Linked DNA regions of Pelagibaculum spongiae. The protein of the gene in region 2 interacts with the protein of the main gene of each other region in a pairwise test. Links are inferred from orthologs where the notes say so. Each region holds a gene or a part of one and is shown on either strand. Other genes may lie near its edges. The genes, in order: secA and ybgC.

What was found.
Region 1: the proteins of ybgC (region 2) and secA interact in binary tests that used the Escherichia coli proteins (3 or more experiments, as listed by UniProt). The link is inferred for Pelagibaculum spongiae from one-to-one orthologs.

What each region holds. Positions count from the first base shown.
Region 1 is NZ_QDDL01000001.1:515,414-518,986, forward strand. What follows is about bases 270-3,517. They hold secA (preprotein translocase subunit SecA), read right to left. Parts: upstream 3,182-3,517; coding sequence 470-3,181; downstream 270-469. Other genes in these bases: argJ (bifunctional glutamate N-acetyltransferase/amino-acid acetyltransferase ArgJ), read right to left, coding at 270-398; DC094_RS02235 (M23 family metallopeptidase), read right to left, coding at 3,322-3,517. Outside these bases: more of argJ, read right to left, coding at 1-269; more of DC094_RS02235, read right to left, coding at 3,518-3,573. UniProt on the Escherichia coli protein: Required for protein export, interacts with the SecYEG preprotein conducting channel.
Region 2 is NZ_QDDL01000003.1:4,666-7,945, forward strand. What follows is about bases 186-3,140. They hold ybgC (tol-pal system-associated acyl-CoA thioesterase), read right to left. Parts: upstream 1,899-3,140; coding sequence 1,473-1,898; downstream 186-1,472. Other genes in these bases: tolA (cell envelope integrity protein TolA), read right to left, coding at 186-342; tolR (protein TolR), read right to left, coding at 350-775; tolQ (protein TolQ), read right to left, coding at 784-1,476; ruvB (Holliday junction branch migration DNA helicase RuvB), read right to left, coding at 1,901-2,974; ruvA (Holliday junction branch migration protein RuvA), read right to left, coding at 2,976-3,140. Also shown: more of tolA, read right to left, coding at 1-185; more of ruvA, read right to left, coding at 3,141-3,280.

The DNA.
Region 1 (3,573 bases), on a different replicon or contig from region 2:
TCCAAGCCAGCAATTACCTTATCTGTAGATAGCTTTTCACCAATCACACCAGTAGAAAATGGCAGTACAGCCTCAATCGGTTGGTCGGTTTTTTTAGCTAGCGCAGCACAACAGTCAAGCGCATCCTGCATACCTTGCTGACCGGTACCTGCATTCGCATTACCTGTATTGACTAACCAGTACCGACTAGATTGCAATTGCATATGCTGCTTGGCCAAAGTAACTGGTGCGGCACAAAAACGGTTTTTAGTAAAAGTAGCGGCAGTTTCTGAACCTTGCACTAGCGACATAATTACCAGGTCTTTACGATCCGGATAGCGAACACCTGCTTTGGTAGTACCTAGAGCAAAACCTTTTACCGGGTTCATTTCTGGAAATTCACCTGTACCCACAGCCATTATTTTTCTCCGCCAAATTTAAAAAAATGGCTCCATTTCGGAGCCATTTGTTTATCGAGTTTTTTTAACTTTTAAGCAAGCTTGCCGTGGCATTGTTTGTACTTTTTACCCGAACCACAAGGGCAGGGCTCATTTCTGCCTACCTTATCACTACGTCGGAAAGGTACATTAGCACCATCGGTACCGGTTGCTTGGCTTGTTTCTGCCTGTTGATTCATCTCTTCGCGCGCATACTCTAACTGCTCTAGTTCGGCTGCACGACGACGGCGCTCTTCTTCCAGCTCCTCAGCTTCATCTTGGCTTTGCACTTGAATAAAGCTCAACAACTTAATGACTTCAGCTTTCAACTCATCTAGTAAATTGCTGAATAATTCAAAGGCTTCTTTTTTATATTCTTGCTTAGGGTTCTTCTGCGCATAACCACGGAAGTGGATACCCATACGCAAATGATCCATTGCAGCCAAATGCTCTTTCCACAACCGATCTAGCGTTTGCAGCATCAGGCTCTTTTCAACCTGGCGGAAAATATCCGATCCAGCCTGCTCAACCTTGGTTTGATAAATAGTAACCAGCTCATTGTGAATCTTGTCGCGCAGCTTCTCAGAGTCCAGCTTATCATCCTCATCCAGCCACTGCTGTAATGGGAATTCAGTTGCAAACTGCTGAGCAATCGCTTGCTCTAATCCTTTAACATCCCACTGCTCTTCCAAACTTTGCAGTGGAACATACGAACCAAACACAGTATCCAGTACATCTTCACGAACTGTATTAACGGTTTCAATAATTTCTTCAGATTCTAGCAACTCATTACGCTGCTGGTAGACTACTCGGCGTTGATCGTTAGCAACATCATCATATTCCAGCAATTGCTTACGGACATCAAAGTTACGACCTTCAACTTTACGCTGAGCATTTTCAATCGCTCGACTCACCCAACGGTGTTCAATCGCTTCACCTTCTTCCATACCCAGCTTCTGCATCATTCCAGAAACTCGATCAGAAGCGAAAATTCGCATTAAATCATCTTCTAATGACAGATAGAAACGACTGGAACCTGCGTCACCCTGACGACCAGCACGACCACGCAACTGATTATCGATACGTCGAGATTCATGGCGTTCAGTACCCAAAATATGCAGACCGCCAGCAGTCAATACTGCTTCATGGCGCTTTTTCCAATCAGCCTTAACTGCATCAATTTCTTCTTGAGTTGGATTTTCCAGCAGATCTAACTCTGCATTTAAATTACCACCCAACATAATATCGGTACCACGACCAGCCATGTTGGTTGCAATCGTTACCTGACCTGGTAAACCGGCAGTCTCAACAATTTCGGCTTCTTTAGCATGAAATTTAGCATTCAGAACATTATGCTCGATACCTGCTTTTTTAAGCATGTCCGATAAAAATTCTGAAATTTCAATTGATACCGTACCAACCAAAACCGGTTGTTTCTTCTCAGCACATTCTTTAATAGCTTCAACAATTGCATTGAATTTATCGGTCTGATTCAGATAAACCAAGTCGCCATGATCTTTACGCTGCATAGGTCGGTTAGTTGGAGTAACCACCACTTCCAAGCTGTAAATTTGCTGGAATTCAAAAGCTTCAGTATCAGCAGTACCGGTCATGCCACCCAGTTTTTGGTAAATACGGAAATAATTCTGAAAGGTGATAGACGCAAGCGTTTGGTTCTCATTTTGAACCGATACACCTTCTCTAGCTTCGATAGCTTGGTGCAAGCCATCTGACCAGCGACGGCCTTCCATGGTTCGACCTGTATGCTCATCAACGATAATAACTTGATCATTACGAACAATATAATCGACATCTTTCTGGAACAAATTATGCGCACGTAACGCCGCATTAATATGATGCAGTAAGCTAACACCGGAAGCACCGTATAAAGTGTCCCCCTCATCCATCATGCCAGCATCAACTAACAATTCTTCAATTTTCTCATGACCCTGGTCAGTCAGGAAAATTTGCTTGCTCTTTTCATCTACCGAAAAGTCACCGGGACCTTCTTCTTCTTGCTGACGTTCTAGCTGAGGTGCCAGAACATTCATCTTATTGTACAACTCAGAGCTGTCTTCAGCTGGACCAGAAATAATCAACGGCGTTCTAGCTTCGTCGATCAGGATCGAATCCACTTCATCGACAATTGCGAAATTCAGCGGTCGCTGAACCTTGTCTTCGGCGCGAAATGCCATATTGTCTCGAAGATAATCGAAACCATATTCATTATTTGTGCCGTAGGTAATATCACAAGCATAAGCCTGCTGCTTTTCCGGAGGCTGCATACCTGAAAGGTTTACCCCAACAGATAGACCAAGGAATTCATATAATGGACGCATCCACTCGGCATCACGCTTTGCAAGGTAGTCGTTCACGGTAATAACGTGAACACCTTTGCTGGTTAATGCATTTAGGTAGATAGGTAGGGTTGCCATCAGGGTTTTACCTTCGCCTGTGGCCATTTCAGAGATCTTGCCCTGGTGTAGCACCAAGCCACCAATCATCTGAACGTCATAATGGCGCATACCCATCACTCGAACCGATGCTTCTCTTGCAACAGCAAATGCTTCAGGCAGCAACTTATCCAATGTTTCACCATTGGCGATGCGCTCACGGAATTCCGCTGTTTTAGCAATTAATTGTTCGTCGGTGAGTTTTTGAAGGTCGGGCTCAAGTACATTTATCTGTTGAACAGTTTTGTTCATGCCTCGAACCAGCCGCTGATTGCGACTTCCGAAAATCTTGGTAAATACTTTACTGATCATGTGGCAGTAGCTATCCGTTGGTTGCCTGCCCTTTCTTGCAGGAGATAAGGCATTCTAGCGTCTTATTCTAACGCCGTGAAATAGACTGTGGGCAAGATCATCCAAAAAATTCTGGCCACACAGCGAATTTACGATGATTTCTATCGTAAATATCGTGAAGGATTAACATGGCGACCATTTTTCAAGACTTCAAGGTGTACATGAGGTCCCGTTGATCGACCACTCGATCCCATCTTGGCTATTACCTGTCCTTTTGCAACCAAATCCCCCCGTTTTACAACCAACTGGCTATTATGCCCATATCGAGTGACCAGCCCATCAGCATGACTTACCTCAACCATTTGCCCATAACCATACCGCTTGTCTGCCCATGTGACGACCCCTCCGGCAAT
Region 2 (3,280 bases):
AGTCGCCTTACGCTTTTCTTCTACTTTGCGTTTTTTCTCGGCTTCTTTTAAACGGCGCTCTTCACGCTTGCGATTTTCAGATGCTTTGCGTGCGCTATCATCTAATTTTTTTTGCCTGTCGACTTCTTGCTGTCGTTTTTTGGCAGCTTGATCTAACAACTGCTGCCTGATGGCATCAACCTTACTGGCATCAACAACTACCGCCTGAACGACTTCAACTTTCTTTGCCTTTGGTTGCGCCAGCGTCTCAATTGAAAAATCGGTTTGCCAGAAAACCAGCGTGCCCAAACCCAGATGCAATAAAACGGAACCAATAATTGATAACAGATAATTCGAATTCACTACGACCTCAATTTTCCTGCGACTCAGTCATTAACCCCACCGACTTAGCACCACCGGCCTGCAACAAAGTCATTAAGCGAACCACCTGTCCATAGCCAACTGACTCGTCACCACGGACCATTACTGGCCGCAGAGGATTAATCGAAAGTTCTGCATTAACATACGTTGGAATATCAATTTCCTTAATCGGCGCCTTGCCATCCTGCCAAAAATTCAGGTAGTAAGTACCATCAGCATCCACAGTAGCAATAATCGGATTCTCAGAATCAGAATCTAGTGCCTCGGCATCGGCTGAAGGAAGCTCGACCATTACACCTTGAGTCAATAATGGTGCAGTCACCATAAAGATAATAAGCAATACCAGCATGACATCTATGTAGGGAACCACATTGATTTCTGCCACCGGGCGAAAGCTTTTATTCGGTTGTGCCATAGCTAACCTCAGGCCGCAGTTTCAGGGCGCGCATGCGCCTGACGATGCAAAATACCGGAAAACTCTTCCATAAAAGTGTCATAGCGACCAGCCACTTTATTGGCGTTATTAGCAAAGCGGTTATAAGCCACCACCGCAGGAATTGCCGCAAATAGACCCATCGCCGTAGCAACTAGCGCCTCTGCAATACCTGGTGCAACCATCGCTAGCGTTGCCTGCTGGACTGACCCCAGTGCAATAAAGGAATGCATAATTCCCCACACCGTGCCAAAAAGCCCAACATAAGGACTGGTAGAACCCACAGTTGCTAGAAAATTTAAATGATTTTCAAGTTTTTCATTTTCTCGGTTAAGTGTTACTCGCATCGCTCGATGGGTGCCTTCCATGACCATCGATGAATCCATATTGGCTTGCTTACGTAACCGAATAAATTCTTTAAAACCAGAATGAAAAATTTTCTCGACACCACTAGCGTCAGCAATCCGGCCATTAACTTCGGTGTATAAACGACTGAGATCGATGCCTGACCAAAATTTATCTTCGAACTGCTCCATCCCTGAGATGGTTTTTCTGAAATAACTAAAGCGGGCAAAAATCATGCTCCAACAAACTAGCGAAGCAATTGCCAACAACAGCATAATTGCTTGAACCAGCAAACTAGCATCTATAAACAAGCTGAGAATTGAAATCTCTGAGTTCACCTTACATCTTCTCCATATTGATTAAAGGCATCACGAATTTGTTGTGGCAAAGCAGCCGGACGAAACGTGATCGCATCGACACATACCAGACCAATAGTTGCCGTTACGCAAGCCTGGCCACCTTCAGCACGAACTACCTGATCTAGCGTTAAACTGGCTCTGCCTACAGCTGCCGGAGATACTTCAACTCGCAACATTTCACTTAAGCGCGCCGGGCGTAAATATTCTAAATTAGAACTGCGCACTACAAACACTACGCCAAGATCAGCAGACACTTGTTCTAAGCAAAAGCCAAGATCTCTGATCCATTCGCTGCGCGCACGTTCCATAAACTTGAGATAATTGGCGTGATAAACCACACCACCCGCATCGGTATCTTCGTAATACACACGAACCGGCCAGCTAAATACTGCAGCAGACATAATTACGCATCTCCATCATTCGGTTGGTCCAGCCCCAAATATTGCCAAGCATGGCGAGTCGCCATCCTGCCACGTGGGGTTCTCATTATGTAACCTTGCTGAATTAAATAAGGTTCGAGCACATCTTCGATGGTATCTCTTTCTTCACCAATCGCTGCAGCCAAATTATCTAATCCCACTGGACCACCATCGAATTTTTCAATGATCGTTTTCAGTAGTCGACGATCTTGCTGATCAAAACCACAACGGTCGACATCTAACATTTTAAGTGCCGCATCCGCTATTTCTCCAGTAATTCTGCCATCACTTTTTACTTCGGCATAATCTCGTACCCGGCGTAACAAACGATTGGCAATACGCGGCGTTCCCCGTGAACGGCGGGCAATTTCATTTGCGCCCTCAGCGTCCATCGGCAAGCCTAAAATACCAGCGGAACGTGTCACGATTGAGGATAAATCAGCAACATTATAAAACTCCAGCCGCTGAACAATGCCAAATCGGTCACGTAATGGCGAAGTCAGCAAGCCTGCTCGAGTTGTTGCACCTACTAGGGTAAATGGTGGTAAATCGAGTTTTATCGAACGGGCAGCCGGGCCTTCACCGATCATAATATCGATCTGGTAATCTTCCATCGCCGGATAAAGCACTTCTTCCACCACCGGACTTAATCGATGAATTTCATCGATAAACAGCACCGAATTTGGCTCAAGATTGGTCAGAATTGCTGCAACATCACCGGCCTTTTCCAATACTGGGCCGGAGGTTTGTTTCATCTCCACCCCCATCTCATTAGCCAGAATATTGGCCAAAGTGGTCTTGCCCAAACCCGGCGGCCCAAAGATTAGCGTGTGATCCAGTGGTTCATTTCTGGCGCGAGCCGCCTGAACAAAAATACCTAGCTGCTCACTGGCCGAGGGCTGGCCGACATAGTCTGCTAATAGTTTGGGACGAATCGCACGATCTTGAGCTTCTTCTGGCCCCAGTGTTTCAGCAGTAATGATTCTTGGTTCAGCCCCTGATTGAGTGCGAGGTTCTGGCTGAATCTTTACCGATAGCTGATCCTGCTCGATCGCCATATTATCTTCTCATCATTTGCTTAAGCGCTAATTTAATCAGCGCGGCGCTATCTAGATCATCTGTAATATCAATCTGACTAGCTGCGGCACGAATCGATTTATCTGCGTCTTTTTCTTTATAACCCAACGCAATTAGTCCGCTAATCGCTTCTTGCGTTGCAAACGCTAGGTTATCTGCTCCCTTGCCAACACCATCATGTAGCGGCAACAAGTCATCAGCACTTGAGTTAATTTGCCAAGCCTTAAGCCGGTCAACCATCTCAACCATTAAGCGTTGGGCAGTTTTCTTGCCAATGCCGGGAACTC